Variovorax paradoxus: one gene and its partners. The protein of the gene in region 1 binds, or shares a complex with, the protein of each later gene. Links are inferred from orthologs where the notes say so. Each region holds a gene or a part of one and is shown in the gene's direction. Other genes may lie near its edges.

What was found. The genes of interacting proteins can lie anywhere in the genome.
Region 2: the proteins of dnaX (region 1) and dnaN are in contact, whole or in part, in a cryo-EM structure (PDB 8GIZ), measured with the Escherichia coli proteins. The link is inferred for Variovorax paradoxus from one-to-one orthologs.
Region 3: the proteins of dnaX (region 1) and holA are in contact, whole or in part, in a cryo-EM structure (PDB 8GIZ), measured with the Escherichia coli proteins. The link is inferred for Variovorax paradoxus from one-to-one orthologs.

What each region holds. Positions count from the first base shown.
Region 1 is NZ_CP091716.1:4,420,902-4,424,722, reverse strand. Bases 339-3,232 are described here. They hold dnaX (DNA polymerase III subunit gamma/tau), read left to right. Parts: upstream 339-796; coding sequence 797-2,668; downstream 2,669-3,232. Other genes in these bases: recR (recombination mediator RecR), read left to right, coding at 3,065-3,232; L3V85_RS20485 (YbaB/EbfC family nucleoid-associated protein), read left to right, coding at 2,725-3,057; L3V85_RS20500 (TIGR03862 family flavoprotein), read left to right, coding at 339-429. Outside these bases: more of L3V85_RS20500, read left to right, coding at 1-338; more of recR, read left to right, coding at 3,233-3,655; L3V85_RS20475 (MAPEG family protein), read left to right, coding at 3,683-3,821. UniProt on the Escherichia coli protein: Part of the beta sliding clamp loading complex, which hydrolyzes ATP to load the beta clamp onto primed DNA to form the DNA replication pre-initiation complex.
Region 2 is NZ_CP091716.1:104,175-107,890, forward strand. Bases 462-3,250 are described here. They hold dnaN (DNA polymerase III subunit beta), read left to right. Parts: upstream 462-1,197; coding sequence 1,198-2,304; downstream 2,305-3,250. Other genes in these bases: dnaA (chromosomal replication initiator protein DnaA), read left to right, coding at 462-1,109; gyrB (DNA topoisomerase (ATP-hydrolyzing) subunit B), read left to right, coding at 2,441-3,250. Outside these bases: more of dnaA, read left to right, coding at 1-461; more of gyrB, read left to right, coding at 3,251-3,716. UniProt on the Escherichia coli protein: Confers DNA tethering and processivity to DNA polymerases and other proteins. Acts as a clamp, forming a ring around DNA (a reaction catalyzed by the clamp-loading complex) which diffuses in an ATP-independent manner freely and bidirectionally along dsDNA.
Region 3 is NZ_CP091716.1:1,015,091-1,018,826, forward strand. Bases 462-3,270 are described here. They hold holA (DNA polymerase III subunit delta), read left to right. Parts: upstream 462-1,233; coding sequence 1,234-2,307; downstream 2,308-3,270. Other genes in these bases: leuS (leucine--tRNA ligase), read left to right, coding at 462-674; lptE (LPS assembly lipoprotein LptE), read left to right, coding at 690-1,226; L3V85_RS04990 (glutamate-5-semialdehyde dehydrogenase), read left to right, coding at 2,378-3,270. Also shown: more of leuS, read left to right, coding at 1-461; more of L3V85_RS04990, read left to right, coding at 3,271-3,670. UniProt on the Escherichia coli protein: Part of the beta sliding clamp loading complex, which hydrolyzes ATP to load the beta clamp onto primed DNA to form the DNA replication pre-initiation complex.

The sequences.
Region 1 (3,821 bases):
CTGCTGCTCGACTTGCTGCCCGATCGCACGCAGGAGCAGGTGCTCGCGGCGGTGAAGCATCCGCGCGGTGCGCGCTCGTTGAGCAGCCACCTCAAGAGCCGGCTCGGCATCGAGGGCATTAAGGCGGGCGTGCTGCACGAGGCGCTGAGCAAGGAAGCGATGCAGGACCCCGTGCAACTGGCGACCACGATCAAGGCCGTGCCGCTGAAGCTGGTCGCGACACGTCCGGTGGACGAGGCGATCAGCACGGCGGGCGGGGTGCGCTTCGACGCGCTGGACGCGGCGCTGATGGCGAATGCGCTGCCCGGCATGTTCGCGGCAGGGGAGATGCTGGATTGGGAGGCGCCGACCGGCGGTTACCTGCTCACGGCGTCGATGGCGAGCGGCGCTGCCGCGGCGCGCGGCGCTATTCAGCGGCTGGGGCTGTAGAAGCCCCGCGCCGTATCGGAGTTTTCGCTGAGTGAGTTTGCAAGCTCCGTTTCATTTCGCGTGGAATGAAACGAAGCTGCGGAAGAGGTTGACGAGCCTTACCCCTGGCACTGACTACGCAGTTAGGGCTGCTTGGTTCCCCACCTGACCCGGTTGGCCACTTCACCATGCAGGGAGGCCCGTCAGCGCTTATTGTAACCCCCCAGGATGCGCGCACTTCGTGTCGCTTCTCCTTCCCCCTGCTGGGGGCGACACCGGCGGCCCGGCGAAGCCGGTTCCGCGGTGGCCCACGAAAAGACGGGGGCTTTTTTGATTGCGGGGTTGAAGCTGGGGTGGGAGGGACGCCGCGCCTTTTAGAATGCCCGCAATGTCTTATCTCGTGCTCGCTCGCAAGTTCCGTCCGAAAACCTTCGGTGAGATGGTCGGTCAGGGGCATGTGGTGCAGGCGCTCGAGAACGCGTTGACCACGCAGCGCCTGCATCACGCCTATCTTTTCACCGGCACCCGGGGCGTGGGCAAGACCACGGTCTCGCGGATTCTGGCGAAGTCGCTCAACTGCCAGGGGCCGGACGGGCAGGGCGGCATCACCGCCACGCCTTGCGGGGTCTGCCAGGCTTGCCGCGACATCGACTCCGGCCGCTTCGTCGACTACACCGAGCTCGACGCGGCCTCGAACCGCGGCGTGGACGAGGTGCAGTCGCTGCTCGAACAGGCCGTCTACAAGCCGGTGCAGGGGCGCTTCAAGGTCTTCATGATCGACGAAGTGCACATGCTCACCAACACCGCGTTCAACGCAATGCTGAAGACGCTCGAGGAGCCGCCCGAGTACCTCAAGTTCGTGCTGGCCACGACCGATCCGCAGAAGGTGCCGGTCACGGTGCTGTCGCGCTGCCTGCAATTCAACCTGCGGCCGATGGCGCCGGAGACGGTGCTCGAACACCTGACGGGCGTGCTGCAGACCGAAAACGTTCCGGCCGAGCCGCAGGCGCTGCGCCTGCTGGCTCGCGCGGCACGCGGCTCGATGCGCGACGCGCTGTCGCTCACCGACCAGGCCATCGCCTTCGGCAACGGTGAGCTGGTCGAAACCGGCGTGCGGCAGATGCTCGGCAGCGTCGATCGCGGCCATGTGTTCCGCCTGATCGAGGCACTGGCGCAAGGCGACGGCAAGACGGTGGTCGAGACCTCGGAGGCGCTGCGCGTCGACGGCATGTCGGCTGCGTCCACGCTCGAAGAAATGACGGCGGTGCTGCAGGCCATGGCCGTGCTGCAGGCTGTGCCTTCGCGTGCCGAGTCCGCCGATGCCGCCACCGACCCCGACGCGGCCGACACCGCGCGCCTGGCCGCGCTGATGCCCGCCGACGAGACGCAACTGCTCTACAGCCTCTGCCTGCACGGCCGTGGCGAGCTGGGCCTGGCTCCCGACGAATACGCGGCGCTCACCATGGTGCTGCTGCGGCTCCTGGCCTTCAAGCCTTCCAACGCGGCTGCTTCGACGGCCTCCACGGAAAAAAAAACTCTGAATGAAGCCGCGGCCGCCGCGCCGCAGGCGCCGGCACGTGCCCCGGCACCCGTTCCGGCCCCTGCGCCGGTCGTGCGTCCGCCGGCCGAACAGCCGGCTGCCGCAGCCCCCGCGCCGGCTCCGATTTCGCCAGCCCCGACTTCTCCGCCGGCACCCGCGGGCCAACGCCTCGCCGTGGTCGACGAACCCCGCCGCCAGCCCGAGCAGCGCCCGGAGCCGCCCGACGCACCGGCCAAGGTCGTCGGCGTGCCCATCCGCGTGCAGCCGCCGCCGAGTGCGCGCGACATTCCTCCTGCCGAGGGCTCGCAGCGCGTTCCCTACACCCCCATTCCCCAGAGCGAAGACGGCGACTTCTGGCATGCCACGGTCACGCAACTGGTCGCGTCCGAGGCCATCAACGCCCTGACGCGCGAGCTGGCGCTGCAGTCGCAATTGGTGGGCCGTGACACCGACCAATGGATGCTGCGCATCGAGCGCGAGACGCTCAACCAGCCTTCCAGCCGCGAGAAGCTGACGGCCGCGCTCAACGGCCTGGGCCACGACATCAAGCTCACGATCGAGATCGGTGGCGTGGTCGACAGCCCTGCGCGCCGCAACAGGCAGGCCGCCGACGAGCGTCAGCGCGTGGCCGAGGACGCCATTCACAACGACCCCGAAGTACAGGCGCTGATGCGCGACTTCGATGCGAAGATCGTCCCAGGAACCCTGAAACCGGCCTGAGCTTTCGTCTCTCTTATCCTTCTCCCATTTTTCCAACCCAACAATCAGGACCAACGATGTTCAACAAAGGACAACTGGCCGGCCTCATGAAGCAGGCGCAGGCAATGCAGGACAACCTCAAGAAGGCCCAGGAAGAGCTGGCCCACATCGAGGTCGAGGGTGAATCCGGCGCCGGTCTCGTCAAGGTCGTCATGACCTGCAAGCACGACGTCAAGCGCATCACCATCGATCCGAGCCTGCTGGCCGACGACAAGGACATGCTCGAAGACCTGGTGGCCGCCGCCTTCAACGCCGCCGTGCGCAAGGCCGAGGAAACCAGCGAGCAGAAGATGGGCAAGCTGACGGCCGGCATGCCCGGCCTCCCGCCCGGCATGAAGCTGCCGTTCTAAGCGGCACATGGCCGACGCCAGTTCGCTCGACGCCCTGATCGATGCGCTGCGCCGCCTGCCCGGTGTCGGCGTCAAGTCGGCCTCGCGCATGGCCTTTCATCTGCTGCAGCATGACCGCGACGGCGCGCAGTTGCTCGCGCGCGCACTGCAGCAGGCGGCGGGCAATGTGCGGCACTGCGAACTTTGCAACACCTTCACCGAAGCGCCGATCTGCAGTGTCTGCATGGACTCGCGGCGCGACGTGACCAAGCTCTGCGTGGTCGAGACACCGGCCGACCAGGCCGCACTGGAGCGCACCGGCGCATTCCGCGGCTATTACTTCGTGCTGATGGGCAAGCTCAGTCCGCTCGACGGCATCGGGCCCAACGACATCGGGCTGCAGAAGCTCTTCAATCGCGCGCTCGACGGCACGGTGAGCGAGGTCATCCTCGCCACCAACTTCACGGCCGAGGGCGAAGCCACGGCGCACGTGATCGGCGAAGCGCTCAAGCAGCGTGGCCTGATGGTGACGCGTCTCGCGCGCGGCGTGCCGGCCGGCAGCGAACTCGAGTACGTGGACCTCGGCACCATCGCGCACGCGCTGGTGGATCGGCGGTAGCCACGCCGCCGGCGGAGACAAAACGAAATGACTTTTTCACTGCTCACGGTAGCCTATTGGTGCGTGTTCATCGCCTGTGGGCTGCCGTACCTGGCCGCGTGGATCGCCAAGGCGGGCAGTTTCGGCCCGCGCGACAACATGCAGCCGCGCGAATGGGCCGCGAAGC
Region 2 (3,716 bases), 4.3 Mb from region 1 along the record:
TGCGCTCTGCGCCTGTGGCGGTCATGACCGAGACCGACGTGCCGCGCGACGTGGCCGGCCCGGGCGAGGAGCCCGCCGCCGCCGGCTTCAAGAACCGGCTCAATTCGGGGCTCACCTTCGACACCCTGGTCGAAGGCACGGCCAACCGCATGGCGCGCGCCGCGGCCATGCACGTGGCGGGCATGCCCGGCCATCTTTACAACCCGCTTTTCATCTACGGCGGCGTCGGCCTGGGCAAGACCCACCTGATGCATGCCGTGGGCAACCGGCTGCTGGCCGACCGCGCCGATTCCAAAGTTCTCTACATCCACGCCGAGCAATTCGTGTCGGATGTGGTCAAGGCCTATCAGCGCAAGACTTTCGATGAGTTCAAGGAACGCTATCACTCGCTCGATCTGTTGCTGATCGACGATGTGCAGTTCTTCGCCAACAAGGACCGGACGCAGGAAGAATTCTTCAACGCGTTCGAGGCCCTGCTGGCCAAGAAATCCCACATCGTGATGACCAGCGACACCTACCCGAAGGGGCTGGCCGACATCCACGAGCGCCTGGTTTCGCGCTTCGATTCGGGTCTCACGGTCGCCATCGAGCCGCCCGAGCTCGAAATGCGCGTGGCTATCCTGATCAACAAGGCGCGCGCCGAATCGGCCGAAATGCCGGAAGAAGTGGCCTTCTTCGTCGCCAAGAACGTGCGCTCCAACGTGCGCGAGCTCGAAGGCGCGCTGCGCAAGATCCTGGCTTACTCGCGCTTCAACCAGAAAGAGATCTCGATCGCCCTGGCGCGCGAGGCGCTGCGTGACTTGTTGTCGATCCAGAATCGGCAGATCTCCGTCGAGAATATCCAGAAAACGGTGGCCGACTACTACAAGATCAAGGTCGCCGACATGTACAGCAAGAAACGCCCGGCCAGCATTGCGCGGCCGCGGCAGATCGCGATGTACCTGGCCAAGGAACTCACGCAGAAGAGCCTGCCGGAAATCGGCGAGCTGTTCGGTGGGCGCGACCACACGACGGTGCTGCACGCGGTGCGCAAGATTTCGGGCGAGCGCCAGCAGCTCACCGAACTCAACCAGCAGCTCCACGTGCTCGAGCAGACGCTCAAGGGCTGAAGCCAGATGTCATCCAGGATGCCCCTCGCGACAGCGGAGAATGGCGTCTTACAAGCTGATTCAAAGAGATAGAGAAGAGGAAGAAGACATGATCGTTTTGAAGGCAAACCAAGACAAAGTCCTCGCCGCGCTGCAGTCCGTGGCGGGCATCGTCGAGCGGCGTCACACCTTGCCGATCCTGGCGAACGTGCTGATCCGCAAGACCGGCGGCCAGCTGCAGCTGACCACCAGCGACCTCGAGATCCAGATCCGCACCACCGCCGAACTGGGCGGCGACGAAGGCAACTTCACCACCACCATCGGCGCGCGCAAGCTCATCGACATCCTGCGCACCATGCCTTCGGACCAGACCGTGAGCCTCGAATCGAGCGCGAGCAAGCTGGTGCTCAAGGGCGGCAAGAGCCGCTTCACGCTGCAATCTTTGCCGGCCGAAGACTTCCCGCTGGTGCAGGAAGCCGCCAACTTCGGCCCCGTGTTCAGCGTGCCGCAAAAGACGCTGAAGGACCTGCTCTCGCAAGTGTCGTTCGCAATGGCCGTGCATGACATCCGCTACTACCTGAACGGCATCCTCTTCGTCGCCGAAGGCAAGCAGCTGAGCCTGGTGGCCACCGACGGCCACCGCCTGGCGTTCTCGTCGGCCACGCTCGACGTCGAAGTGCCGCGCCAGGAAGTCATTCTTCCGCGCAAGACTGTGCTCGAAATGCAGCGCCTGCTGTCCGACGCCGAAGGCGCCATCGAGATGCAGTTCGCGAACAACCAGGCCAAGTTCAGCTTCGGCGGCATGGAGTTCGTCACCAAGCTGGTCGAGGGCAAGTTCCCCGACTACAACCGCGTGATTCCCAAGAACCACAAGAACACCGTCACCCTGGGCCGCGCGCCGCTCTTGGCCAGCCTGCAGCGCACCGCCATCCTGACCAGCGAGAAGTTCAAGGGCGTGCGCCTGAACATCGAGCCGGGCACGCTGCGCATCGCGTCGAACAACGCCGAGCAGGAAGAAGCCCAGGACGAGCTCGACATCGACTACGGCGGCGACGCCATCGAAATCGGCTTCAACGTGACCTACCTGATCGACGCGCTGTCGAACATGGACCAGGACATGGTCAAGCTGGACCTGGCCGACTCCAACAGTTCGGCGCTGCTGACCATCCCCGAGAACGCATCCTTCAAATATGTCGTGATGCCGATGCGTATCTAGCAGACAGACACCGAAGCGCCTTGCGCACACAGCCCGCGGCCCCCCGCGGGTTTGCGCTTTCAAGAGGCGGCGAATTGAGCTTTTGAGAGCCCGAAAAATCACGCGCGAATGCCGTGAGAGACAGAGGAATATCCGAATGAGTGCTGAAGAAAACAAGCCCGACGTGCCGCACACCGAGCCCGTCTACATCCCCGAGATCGAAACGGCCGCAGCGGCCGACAACAGCTACGGCGAAGGCTCCATCACCATCCTCGAAGGGCTCGAGGCCGTGCGCAAGCGCCCCGGCATGTACATCGGCGACACCTCCGACGGCACCGGCCTGCACCACCTGGTGTTCGAAGTGGTGGACAACTCCATCGACGAAGCGCTGGCCGGCCATTGCGACGACATCGTCGTGACCATCCATTCGGACAACTCGATCTCCGTCACCGACAACGGCCGCGGCATTCCCACCGGCGTGAAGATGGACGACAAGCACGAGCCCAAGCGCTCGGCGGCAGAAATCGCGCTCACCGAGCTGCACGCCGGCGGCAAGTTCAACCAGAACAGCTACAAGGTGTCGGGCGGCCTGCACGGCGTGGGCGTGAGCTGCGTGAACGCGCTCAGCGTGATGCTGCGCCTGGTGGTGCGCCGCGAAGGCAAGATCCACGAACTCGAATTCAGCCGCGGCTTCGTGCAGAACCGCCTGCTGGAAACGGTGAGCGGCGTCGAAGTCTCGCCCATGAAGATCATCGGCGACACCGACAAGCGCGGCACCGAAGTGCACTTCCTGCCCGACACGCAGATCTTCAAGGAGAACAACGATTTCCACTATGAAATCCTCTCCAAGCGCCTGCGCGAGCTGAGCTTCCTGAACAACGGCGTGCGCATCCGCCTGAAGGACGAGCGCACCGGCAAGGAAGACGACTTCTCGGGCGCCGGCGGCGTGCGCGGCTTCGTGGAGTTCATCAACAAGGGCAAGACCGTCCTGCATCCGAACTCGTTCTACGCCGAAGGCGAACGCCCGGCCGACACCTACGGCGGCATTCCCGGCACGCACATCGGCGTCGAAGTGGCGATGCAGTGGAACAGCGGCTACAACGAGCAGGTCCTCTGCTTCACCAACAACATCCCGCAGCGTGACGGAGGCACCCACCTCACGGGCCTGCGCGCCGCGATGACCCGCGTCATCAACAAATACATCGAAGAGAACGAGTTCGCCAAGAAGGCGAAGGTCGAAGTCACCGGCGACGACATGCGCGAAGGCCTGTGCTGCGTGCTGAGCGTGAAGGTGCCCGAGCCCAAGTTCTCGAGCCAGACCAAGGACAAGCTGGTGTCCAGCGAAGTGCGCGCGCCGGTGGAAGACATCGTCGGCAAGCTGCTGACCGACTATCTGCAGGAACGCCCGAACGACGCCAAGATCATCTGCGGCA
Region 3 (3,736 bases), 3.4 Mb from region 1 along the record:
GCGCCGACACCGCGCGCCTGTACACCATGTTCACCGCGCCGCCCGAGGCCACGCTCGAGTGGAACGACGCGGCCGTCGAGGGCAGCTACCGCTTCCTGCGCCGGGTGTGGAACTTTGGTGCCGCGCAGGCGGACGTGGCACCGGTGGCGGCCGCCGGCCAGGCCTTCGGCAAGGGCGCCCAGGCGCTGCGTCGCGAGGTGCACACCGTGCTGCGCCAGGTCGACTACGACTACCAGCGCATGCAATACAACACCGTGGTGTCGGGCGCGATGAAACTGCTCAACGCGCTGGAAGGCTTCAAGCCCGACGGCAGCGCGGGCGACGCCGCCGCGGTGCGCGAGGGCTTCGGCATCCTGCTGCGCTGCCTGTACCCGGCCACGCCGCACATCGCGCAGCAACTGTGGAACGAACTCGGCTACGACAAGGACCTGGGCGGGCTGCTCGACGCCCCGTGGCCCACGGTCGACGTCGGTGCGCTGGTGCAGGACGAGATCGAACTCATGCTGCAGGTCAACGGCAAGCTGCGCGGCAAGCTCAGCGTGCCGGCCGGTGCCTCGAAGGACGAGATCGAGAAGCTCGCGCTGGCCTGCGACGATTTCGTCGCCTTCGCGGAAGGCGCGCAGCCCAAGCGCGTGATCGTGGTTCCCGGCCGTCTGGTCAACGTGGTTCTCTGAACGAACGACTCAAGCATGAACAATCGCAATGTCTCGCTGCCGCGCCGCGGCCTTCTCCTCGGACTGGCGGTGGCCGGTGCCTCGCTGGGCCTGGCCGGGTGCGGCTTCGAGCTGCGCAAGGCGCCGGTCTTTGCGTTCAAGTCACTGTCGGTGGAAGGGTCCGAGGCCCTTCTCAAGTCGGCCATGATCAACCAGATCCGGCGCGAGCTGCGGGCGACCGGCTCCGTGACCGTGCTGCCGGCGGAAGACGCGTCCAAGGCCGACGTGATCCTCGAAATCCTGGGCGAAGACCGCAACCGCATCGTGATCTCGACCAATTCGGCGGGCCTGGTGCGCGAGCTTCAGCTGCAGCTGCGCATCCGCTTCCGGCTGCGTACGCCGGGCGGCAAGGACCTGCTGCCCGCCTCCGAGGTCTCGCAGACGCGCGACCTGAGCTTCAACGAAACCAACGCGCTCGCCAAGGAAGGCGAAGCCGACCTGCTGTTCCGCGACATGCAGTCGGACATCGCGCAGCAGTTGATGCGCCGTATCGCCGCGGTCAAGTCGCTGTAATCCGTCGATGCAACTCGCCAGCGCCTCGCTCGGGGCCCATCTGCAGAAGGGCCTGAAGCCGCTCTACACGATCCACGGCGACGAGCCGCTGCTCGCGCAGGAAGCGGCCGACGCCATTCGCACGGCCGCGCGCGCGCAGGGCTACACCGAGCGCAGCTCGTACACGGTGGCCGGCGCGCATTTCGACTGGAGCGCGGTGCTCGCGGCTGGCGGCTCGCTTTCGCTGTTCGCCGACAAGCAGATCGTGGAGATCCGCATTCCCTCGGGCAAGCCCGGCAAGGACGGCAGCGCGGCGCTGCAGCAGCTGGCCGAATCGGCACCCGGCAACGACAGCACGCTCACGCTGGTGATGCTGCCCCGGCTGGACAAGGCCACGCGCACCGGCGCCTGGTTCTCGGCGCTGGAGAACAATGGCGCGAGCATCCAGGTCGACCCGATCGAGCGCAATGCGCTGCCGCAGTGGATCGCCCAGCGCCTGGGCCAGCAGGGCCAGCGCGTGATGCCGGGCGACGAAGGCCAGCGCACGCTGCAGTTCTTTGCCGACCGCGTCGAAGGCAACCTGCTCGCGGCGCACCAGGAAATCCAGAAGCTCGCGCTGCTGCATCCGGCGGGCGAACTCAGCTGGGAGCAGGTGGAAGGCGCGGTCAACAACGTGGCGCGCTACGACGTGTTCAAGCTTTCAGAGGCCGTGTTGGCCGGCAATCCGCAGCGGGTGGCGCGCATGCTCGACGGCCTGCAGGCCGAGGGCGAGGCCGAAGTGCTGGTGCATTACACGATTGCCGAGGACATCCGCGCACTCAAGCGCGTGAAGGACGCGATGGCCTCGGGCCGTCCGCTGCCGATGGCGCTGCGCGAAAACCGCATCTGGGGCCCGCGCGAGCGTGCCTTCGAGCGTGTGCTGCCGCGCCTGGACGACCGCATGCTGACCCGCCTGCTGCGCGCCGCCCATGTGGTGGACGGCATCGTGAAGGGCCTGAAGCAGCCCGACTGGCCCGCCAGCGGCTGGCAGGCGTTGCAGCGGCTGGCGCTGATGCTGTGCCGCGCCTGCAGCAGCGCGGCGGCCGCGCCAAGACGCGCCTGATCCGTGGTGGCTTCGGCCATCAAAAGGCCCGCCGTATCCTGGTCGAGGGGCGGCATGGGAAAATGAGTGCATGAACGCGTTCAACGTCAGCGAGCACATGCAGACCTTGGGTCTGCAAGCCAAAGCCGCTGCATTCCTCATGGCCCGTGCGGATGCAGCTACCAAAAACATAGCATTGAAGGCGCTGGCCCGGCGTCTGCGCGAAGCCGGCCCGGTGCTGGCCACGGCCAACCAGAAGGACCTGGAGCGCGCCACAGCCGCCGGCCTGTCGGCGCCGATGGTCGACCGCCTCAAGCTCACGCCCAAGGTCATCGAGACCGTCGCCCTGGGCTGCGAGCAGCTCGCCGGCATGGCCGACGTGATCGGCGAGATCATCGGCATGAAGCAGCAGCCCAGCGGCATCCGCGTGGGCCAGATGCGCGTGCCGATCGGCGTCTTCGGCATGATCTACGAGAGCCGGCCCAACGTGACCATCGAGGCCGCGAGCCTGGCCATCAAGAGCGGCAACGCGGCCATCCTGCGCGGCGGCTCGGAAGCCATTGAATCGAACAAGGCACTGGCGCTGCTGGTGTCGGAGGCGCTGGCCGAGGCCGGCCTGCCGGTCGATGCGGTGCAGCTGGTGCAGACCACCGACCGCGAAGCCGTCGGCCAGCTGATCGCCATGCCGGAGTTCGTGGACGTGATCATTCCGCGCGGCGGCAAGGGCCTGATCGAGCGCATCAGCCGCGATGCCAAGGTGCCGGTCATCAAGCACCTGGACGGCAATTGCCACGTGTACGTGGACGACACGGCGGAGTTCGACATGGCGCTGCGCATCGTCGACAACGCCAAGACCCAGAAGTACAGCCCCTGCAACGCCGCCGAAGGCCTGCTGGTGTCGGCCACGGTCGCCGAAGACTTCCTGCCCGAGATTGCCGCCATCTTCGCCGCCAAGGGCGTGGAAATGCGCTGCGACCCGGAAGCCGCCCGCATCCTGCGCGCCGACGGCGCCATCGACCCGCAGGCCAAGGTGGTCGATGCCGTGGAGTCCGACTGGTCCGAGGAATACCTGGCCGCCGTGATCAGCATCAAGGTGGTGGCCGGCGTGGACGAGGCCATCGCCCACATCAACCGCTACTCGAGCCATCACACCGACGCCATCGTCACGCGCGACCATGTGCATGCGCAGCGCTTCCTGCGCGAGGTCGATTCGGCCAGCGTCATGGTCAATGCGAGCACCCGCTTCGCGGACGGGTTCGAGTTCGGGCTGGGTGCCGAAATCGGCATCAGCACCGACAAGTTCCATGCCCGCGGACCGGTCGGCATCGAAGGACTGACCTCGCTCAAGTACGTTGTGCTCGGGCAGGGCGAAGTCCGGAGTTGAGAAGCCGTGGAGAGCGGATTGGCTGAACCAAGTCCGCTTTCTCCAGTCTTGTCATTGGGGCGGCCA